2 regions of the Vibrio sp. NH-UV-68 genome follow, and region 1 is predicted to be linked to the other one. Evidence: predicted binding sites of a transcription regulator. Region 1 holds the regulator's gene; the other holds the start of a gene.
What was found. The regulator PurR, encoded in region 1, represses purine synthesis genes. The targets are predictions, from matches to a motif close to TNANGNAAACGTTTNCNTNA.
Positions count from the first base shown of each region.

Region 2: a site for PurR is predicted at 2,897-2,916, ahead of metK (methionine adenosyltransferase). Genes of this name have one in related genera too.

Region 1 covers NZ_CP134975.1:1,020,262-1,024,698, forward strand. Annotated here, with positions in the region: gene ViNHUV68_RS04775 (TVP38/TMEM64 family protein) at 1-35, opposite strand, end outside; gene ViNHUV68_RS04780 (TfoX/Sxy family DNA transformation protein) at 167-760, opposite strand; cyclic di-GMP riboswitch class I at 893-978, opposite strand; gene purR (HTH-type transcriptional repressor PurR) at 1,120-2,127, opposite strand; gene torD (molecular chaperone TorD) at 2,337-2,987, opposite strand; gene torR (two-component system response regulator TorR) at 3,224-3,937, shown strand; gene elyC (envelope biogenesis factor ElyC) at 4,009-4,437, opposite strand, start outside.
Region 2 covers NZ_CP134975.1:347,653-352,089, forward strand. Annotated here, with positions in the region: gene ViNHUV68_RS01740 (SprT family zinc-dependent metalloprotease) at 1-447, opposite strand, end outside; gene ViNHUV68_RS01745 (DUF2189 domain-containing protein) at 525-1,322, opposite strand; gene metK (methionine adenosyltransferase) at 1,596-2,750, opposite strand; gene tkt (transketolase) at 3,069-4,437, shown strand, end outside.

The DNA.
Region 1 (4,437 bases):
AAAAAAATGGCACCAAAGATGACTTTCTTATTCATTGTGACGTTCCGTCCTGATTTAAAGCAGATGCGTTTCAAGTGTTAATAGACAAGACAGAGAAAGCAAGATTTATATTTCACTGAAAACAAAAAAAGTCAGCCCAATGGCTGACTTTTTTATCATATTTAACTTAGTGGCTGAGCTGATTGAGTAACTCTTGGCGTCTGTTTTGAGGAATGACAGACCAATGTGTGCCTTTTATCGCGCCTTCCAAAGCCCAGAGGAGTTCGATGTTAACATCGGTAGAGTGGGTAGACTGTATCGCTTTGAATGCGTTAACCGACCCCGTCTTTTCAAGATTCTCCACCGTGTCAATTCCGGCCTTTTTTAACATACGCTCCGTTGCTAGGCGTAAGTTAGGCAAATCTTTGAGCCGGTTTGGTTTTGCTTGCGACTGAGTCTGCTTCTCTTTGTTGGCTGCACTGAGTGCATGCCGCGCTATCTCTAAGGTTTTGCTTGTGTCAGCGATTAAGCCGTCATCTAGAGCAAAATATTTGGTCACAACTGGGAAACCCCGTTTTTTGTAAACGTAGGGTTCAAGACCTTGAGATTTGAATTGTTTCGTTAGTGCTGTATCGGCACGAACATGCAGTTTGTTGTTAACGATCAGTGCAAACATGGTGTCATCGGCAAAAATTCCAAAACCACCAAACATTGAGCGAGACTTGATGCTTCCAAGCTGCTCAAAGAATCGCATTGAGTCTTTTAAAATAGGTTTATCCATGCTGTCTTTATCTCGGTGTATAAATATACGCCACCAATTCAGGTCCGAGAGAATAGCAAAAAAATGCAGTTACTGTGTCAATATGATGTTATACCTTTGTAGGTATGTCTTAAGACGGTATGCATATTTGCCATCGGCAACCCCGCTACCTGACATAAAATGTTTAAGGCCGGAGGCTTTGCGTCCCACCCTTTCGAAGTGGTTTGCCCTGTTCGTGGCTTGTTGCGAACTCTGAAAGGATAAATAAATATGCGTAGAGCATCACATTAATGTGAAGTATATGTGATACATGTCTCATAAATGTTTGTTATTGGTTCACTCAACTAAGGTTAAACAACTCAGTTGAGTGAAATCAGAGGCTATTTATTGAGGTTACGAACGGTGCTTCGTTGAACAATCTCAGGGTGCATTTCAAAGATGCGTTTTTCGTGCTCTTTATCTTTAATGCGCTCAAGCAAGATCTCAAATGCGTTCTTACCCACACGACGTTTTGGTTGGTGAACCGTTGTGAGTGGTGGAGAGAAATATTCTGCCAGTTCGATATTGTCGTAGCCAATCACAGAGATGTCTTCAGGGATACGAATACCTTTCTGCTGCAAGCGACTCATCAGACCGAGTGCCATGGTGTCATTGAAACAGAAAACAGCGCTTGGTTTCTTATCCATTGCAACGATTTGATCCGCGGCAAGAACAGCGGTATCACATTCAAAGTTGCCTTCTAGGATCCAATTTTCATTTACGCTTAGATTGGCTTCAGTCATGGCCCGCTTAAAGCCACGGATGCGCTCTTGACAGGCGGCCTTCTCGAAATGTCCACTTAGGCAAGCGATCTCTTTATGACCGTGGTCAATCAGGTATTTGGTCGCTAGATAGCCACCTTCTTCGGAATTATCAATGATTTTATCTGCTTGTGAGCTTTCAGGGCCCCAATCCATTACCACTTTCGGAATGTCTTTGTGGCGATCAAGCATTTCACTCAACTCTTCGGTCAAGTCGGAACACATCACCAAAATGCCATCGACGCGCTTTTCTGCGAGCATGCGAATGTAGTCACGTTGCTTTTCGTAAATACCACCCGTGTTACACAAGATCAGTGTATAACCTTGACGATAACAGTAACTCTCGACACCATCGATAACTTCAGAGAAGAAAAGGTTGGTTGATTGAGTGACGAGCATGCCGATGGTTCGAGTTGTGTTGCATTTTAAACTACGAGCAACGGCACTCGGGGCGTAATTTAGCTCAGTAACCGCTTCCATTACTTTTTCTTGAGTCGTTTCAGCTACAAATCGCGTTTTATTGATTACGTGAGAGACGGTGGTCGTTGATACACCAGCGAGGCGAGCAACATCTTTAATAGTGGCCATAGGTTTTGTCCTGTCGATGACTGCCACAAGGTTATATCCTAATTTAGAATATCGAGGCAGAAGTACCAGAAACACAAAAACCGCTCTTAACTAGCGGTTTGTATTTTAGTCGTTAATTTTTTATCGTTTTCGGTCACAATTTTAGACCGCAAACGTCATTAGGGCAAACAAAAAACGCGCAAAGGGCATGCCTGAGTTCACAACGTTTTTTATTCATCACCAATTAAGTAGTGGCTATCGAGTTTAAGGAACGCTTCGGTCAAACTCGCAATCGCAGCATAGAAACCAAATTGGTCCAGTTTTTGACACTTCGCAACGAACTGTGGCACCCAACTCAACAAATGGGCCTGAATAAATTGCGCTTGTTGGATTAACGCGTCTTCAAGGTGACGTTGTTGCTCAAGCTCATTGGAGCGGATAATTAAATGACCTAAGAAATCGAGTACGATAGCGATATGGTCGACAGGCTCATTGAGTCCGTGTTCAACTGAGACGCCATGCTCGTTCATTAACGCTTCTAACTCTTTGGCGGGGGTGTCATTAAGCAAGCCATTTTTGCCAATATACATAGAGGCGTAAGGCAGCGCAGAGTCTCGGTCAGACTTTAAGAACAGGTCGCAAAAGTCGGCTGCTAATTCCAATTGAGAATCTTCCCTGTCGATCAGGCGATTGAGTGCATCAACCACACGCTCAACGGCGGGCTTCAGCTCGGCATTTTCTCCTAACCCTGAAAGAAAAGAGCGAATTTGAGCAGAATGATATTGCTGTAAGTTCTCCTCGGTCAGTTCTTTTGCGAACAGGCTCGACAACCACCAATAGATTTCGGCGCGTTTTTCATTAAATGCTTTAGTTTCTTGCACTAGGGGCTACTCCTAAAATAATTACCTATTAGTGTAACCAATAAAAATGAATAGCGATAATGGCTCATATGTCAGCATAAGAGTAGATATGAAAGATTATGAATAAAGGAGTGGGTTTGTCTTGAATCAAGAAAAAATCATCTTTCTTGGTTTTACTCTCATGTTTACTAGAAATGTGACTATTTATGAATAGAATAATTGGTAGACCCATGACCAATGCAAATAAAGTGGTGTAGATGAGCTATCATGTCCTCGTTGTAGAAGATGACGCAGTGACGCGCAATAAGCTAGTTGGATACTTTCAACATGAAGGTTACCAAGTGAGTGAGGCCGAAAGTGGCCAACAAATGCGTGAAGCACTCAGTAATAACGCGATTGATCTCGTGATGCTAGATATCAATCTTCCCGGTGAAGATGGGTTGATGCTAACACGTGAGCTTCGCAGTCAATCTAACATTGGAATTATCCTGGTCACAGGACGCACGGATAGCATCGATAAAATTGTTGGCTTAGAGATGGGGGCAGATGACTACGTGACTAAGCCTTTTGAACTACGTGAACTCTTAGTACGAGTGAAAAATTTATTGTGGCGTATTGCCTCGGCGCGAGACTCAAGCGATAAAAGTAAATCATCAGCAGGTAATGATAATATAGTTTGCTTCGGTGATTGGACGTTTGATATTCAACGCCGCGCTCTAAGTCGCAATGGTGAGCCAGTTAAACTGACTAAAGCTGAGTATGAATTGCTGGTGGCATTGTCGAGCTACTCGAATCAGGTACTCAGTCGTGAACGTATTCTGAATATGATAAGCCATCGAGTTGATGCGCCGAATGATCGTACCATTGATGTCTTGATACGTCGTATGCGTGCCAAGATGGAGTTTGATCCTAAGAATCCACAAATCTTTGTTACGGTTCACGGTGAAGGGTATATGTTCGCGGGTGATTAGGTGGCTATCACTGATTAAAATGACCGATAAAAAAGACCGTGGCATGCCACGGTCTTTTTTATCGGTGAGGTTTAGACTTGGCTCTCGGCTGATTGGAGCGCCTTTTGTTCGTAATCAGATGCCCAATCACGCAGTTTTTGCCACAAGCGGCCTAAGGTTTCATGCCAGTAGCGTTCCGTTTGCTCAAGGTATTTCCCTTTGGGCGTATATTTTTCCCATGCTTGGGTAATATTCGACTGAGCTAAATAATTGGTCGGTGCTGGGTAAGGTTTTAAGCCGGCCGAGTGGAACTCATGTAACGCGCGCTTCATATGGCTCGCTGACGTTACGACCACCAACTGTTTAGTGGTGACGAAAGCGGCTGCTTGACGCGCTTCTTCCCACGTGTCTTTGGCGGTTTCGAGCAAAATGATGTCTGATTTAGAAACCCCAAGGGCGAGGGCGACTTTCGCCATCATTCGCGCGTTACTGACTTCCGAGCCTCCGGCATAGCCTGATAA
Region 2 (4,437 bases), 670 kb from region 1:
GTGATAACTGGCTTGATTGCGCATGACTTTATTGTGACGTCGGATCGACAATGGGTGATGGCGACAGTGACAGCGATATTCGAAGGTTTTGCCTTGTACAGAAGCCACCTCGAAGTCATGAGTGGTTTTTGCTGGTAGATTAAAAACTGTTCCCATCACGCCTTGCCACTCTTTACCGTGCGGTCTTACGCGGCCATATACTTGGTAAGTAATCAGGTGGGCGACTTCATGCGGGATCACCTCATCGAGGAATGCCGCTTGATTTTCAGTAAATAAAATGGGGTTAAGACGAATCTGATTGAGTTGCAGATACGCTTTGCCTGCAGTTTTGCCGCGTAATTTAAAATTTAGGCTAGGGACGGCAAAAGTGCGCTTAAATGTTATTTGAGCGGTTGCAATACAGCGAGCAATCACCTTTGTTGCCCGATACTCCAATTCTTGATCTATGGTTGGCTGCACAAAAAATCGCCCCTAATCATCGTTATCAGGGGCGAATCATATACCGGATTAAACCTCAGTGCGACTTAAGGGTGATGCTTCTTTTTAATGATTTCATGGTACGCGTGCCATGTGGCATAACCTAAAATTGGCATAGTAAATAGCATGCCAATACCGTAAGTGGCAAAGCCGACCAAGATACCGCCACAGATAAGCGCAGCCCAGACAATCATGGCGGAAATATTCGATTTGACCGCATTGAAGCTTGAGAAAACCGCAGTCATCACATCAACGCGTCGTTCCATCATCAAAGGAATGGAAAAGGCTGAAATGCTGAATACGACACAAGCTAAGATTAATCCGACCAAAGAGCCAATGACTAAGAAGGGCATAAAGTCAGTCAGAGGGGCACCTTGCACCGAGGGGTATAGGGCGTGAAGCAAAGCGGCAATCCGCATCCAAAAAATCATACAGACCGCCAACATCACGGCAAAGGCCCATTGCGACGTCGAGTTACGGCCAATGGCTTTCATCGAATGCAGCAAACTTGGTTTGTGGCCTTTTTCTCTTTCCCAACTCGCATCATACAAACCTAGTGCTAGGAAAGGCCCAATTAACATGTAAACAACCAGGCTTGGCATCACCACTAGATGGGTGCCTTGCCATTGGACTAATAAAACGATGCCGATCGCGGCTGCCATAAAGCACAAACCGTAGAAGGCACTGATGAGCGGCATACGCACAAAGTCATGCAGACCAAGTGATAGCCAATGAAACGGGGCAGAGATACTGACTTGATTACACTGAACCGTGCGAGCGTACTCTGTGTCTTTCACTTCGTCTTGCTTAGCGTCGAAATTATCTGGATTCACCGTACGAGGCATACATCCTCCTTGATCGATTCTCTAACTACACCAACAGATTTAAGTTGTCAGTGAACGAAACTCGATGCCCGGCTTGGCGACGTCATAAGCGGTGCATCAGTTAATAATTGTTTACGAATGGAAACGCAACATCGATTGCTTTCGTTAACATATTTTTAACTATTGACCGCTTGGTGAGAAAATACAAATTTCTTAATGCATTTTTGCGCAGATAAAAAAAGCGCCTGACAGGTCAGGCGCTTGGAATGTTAGTTGGCTTAGGGCTTACTGAGATTACTTAAGACCTGCGAACTCGCGTAGTTGCGCAGCTTTGTCAGTCGCTTCCCAAGGGAACTCTTCACGGCCAAAGTGACCATATGCAGCTGTTTTCTTATAGATTGGCTGAAGCAGATTCAGCATCTCTTGCAGACCATATGGACGTAGGTCGAAGTGCTGGCGCACAGCTTCGATGATGATCTCTTGAGACACTTTCTCTGTGCCAAACGTTTCAACCATGATCGACGTTGGATCAGCAACACCAATAGCGTAAGAAAGTTGTATTTCACAACGATCAGCTAGGCCAGCAGCAACGATGTTTTTCGCTACGTAACGCGCGGCGTATGCTGCTGAGCGGTCAACTTTTGATGGATCTTTACCAGAGAATGCACCACCACCGTGACGAGCTGCGCCGCCGTAGGTATCAACAATAATCTTACGACCAGTTAGACCACAGTCACCCATAGGACCACCGATTACAAAGCGACCCGTTGGGTTGATGAAGAATTTAGTCTCTTTATTGATCCACTCTGAAGGCAGTACTGGCTTGATGATCTCTTCCATTACCGCTTCACGAAGGTCTGGTGTCGAGATTGAATCACAATGCTGAGTTGAAAGTACTACTGCGTCAATGCCAACGATTTTACCTTGGTCGTATTGGAACGTAACCTGAGATTTTGCATCTGGACGTAGCCAAGGAAGGGTGCCGTTCTTACGGACTTCCGCTTGTTTTTGCACCAGGCGATGAGAGTAAGTGATTGGCGCAGGCATCAGAATTTCAGTTTCGTTGGTCGCGTAACCGAACATAATACCTTGGTCACCAGCACCTTGGTCTTTTGGATCTGCTTTATCAACACCTTGGTTGATGTCTGGTGACTGTTTACCGATAGTGTTCAGGACTGCACAAGAGTCAGCGTCGAAACCCATGTCTGAATGGACATAGCCGATGTCACGCACAGTTTGACGAGTCAATTCTTCGATATCGACCCATGCAGATGTTGTGACTTCACCACCGACCATGACCATACCGGTCTTGACGTAGGTTTCACACGCAACACGCGCTTTAGGATCTTGCTCTAAAATCGCATCAAGAACAGCATCAGAAATTTGGTCTGCAATTTTATCCGGATGACCTTCTGATACCGATTCAGAAGTAAACAGGTGCTTAGCCATGTGAGCTCCACTTTAATTTACATTAGGGTTCCGATTCGAGTTCAGAACACCGAAAAATAATACTTGAGTTTGTAGGTGTATCTACATCTAGACGTCTATTCTAAATTCGCTTGTGTGAATTACAAGCCTTTTTTGTACGCACCACACAAGTTAATCGTTTGCTTAATATTCATAAAAATATCGGCTTATTGATTAAAGTAGACGAAAATATCCGTTATACGAGAACAAATCCGATGGAAATCGTTTGCACAGCTAGCGGGGCTTTGAGAGAATTATCGTCCAATTTTTTTGATTCGCTTAACGCATTCAGGAGCTGAAATGTCTTCTCGTCAACACCTCGCTAATGCTATCCGTGCCCTGAGCATGGACGGTGTACAACAAGCTAACTCTGGCCACCCAGGCGCCCCTATGGGCATGGCTGATATCGCTGAAGTTCTTTGGCGCTCTCACCTAAATCATAACCCAGTAAACCCAGAGTGGGCGGATCGTGACCGTTTTGTACTGTCAAATGGCCACGGCTCGATGCTGATTTATTCACTGTTGCATCTTAGCGGTTACGAGCTATCAATTGACGACCTTAAAAACTTCCGTCAGCTGCACTCAAAGACTCCAGGTCACCCTGAATACGGTTACGCACCAGGTATTGAAACGACAACAGGACCGCTAGGCCAAGGCATCACTAATGCTGTTGGTATGGCACTTGCCGAGAAGACGTTAGCGGCACAATTTAATCAACCTGGCCACGACATTGTTGACCACTTCACTTATGCCTTTATGGGTGATGGCTGTCTGATGGAAGGTATTTCGCACGAAGCGTGTTCTTTAGCGGGTACACTTGGTCTGGGCAAACTGATTGCTTTTTGGGATGACAACGGCATTTCAATCGACGGTCACGTCGAAGGTTGGTTCTCTGACGATACACCTAAGCGTTTTGAAGCGTACGGCTGGCATGTTATCCCTGCTGTTGATGGTCACGATGCTGACGCAATCAACGCGGCGATTATCGCTGCTAAAGCGGATCCGCGCCCAACGCTTATCTGTACTAAAACCGTTATCGGCTTTGGGTCACCAAACAAATCTGGTTCACATGACTGTCACGGTGCACCATTAGGCGCTGATGAAATCGCCGCAACACGCAAGCAGCTTGGTTGGGAACATGGTCCATTTGAAATCCCACAAGATGTCTATGCACAGTGGGATGCAAAAGAAGCGGGCGCTGCTAAAGAAGCCGCATGGAATGAAAAACTTGCCGCTTATGAAGCCGCTCATCCAGAGCTTGCTGCCGAATTTAAACGCCGCGTAAATGGCGACCTGCCAGCGCAGTGGGAAGAGAAAGCCAATGCCATCATTGCTGATCTTCAAGCTAACCCTGCCAACATCGCTTCACGCAAAGCATCGCAAAATGCCCTAGAAGCATTCGGCGCTATGCTACCTGAATTCTTGGGCGGCTCTGCTGACCTAGCACCGTCTAACCTAACCATGTGGTCGGGCTCTAAGTCGCTAGAATCGAATGAGTTCTCTGGTAACTACATTCACTACGGTGTGCGTGAATTCGGTATGACAGCAATCATGAACGGCATCGCTCTACACGGTGGTTTCGTCCCGTACGGCGCAACCTTCCTGATGTTCATGGAATACGCGCGTAACGCCATGCGCATGGCAGCGCTGATGAAAGTTCAGAACATCC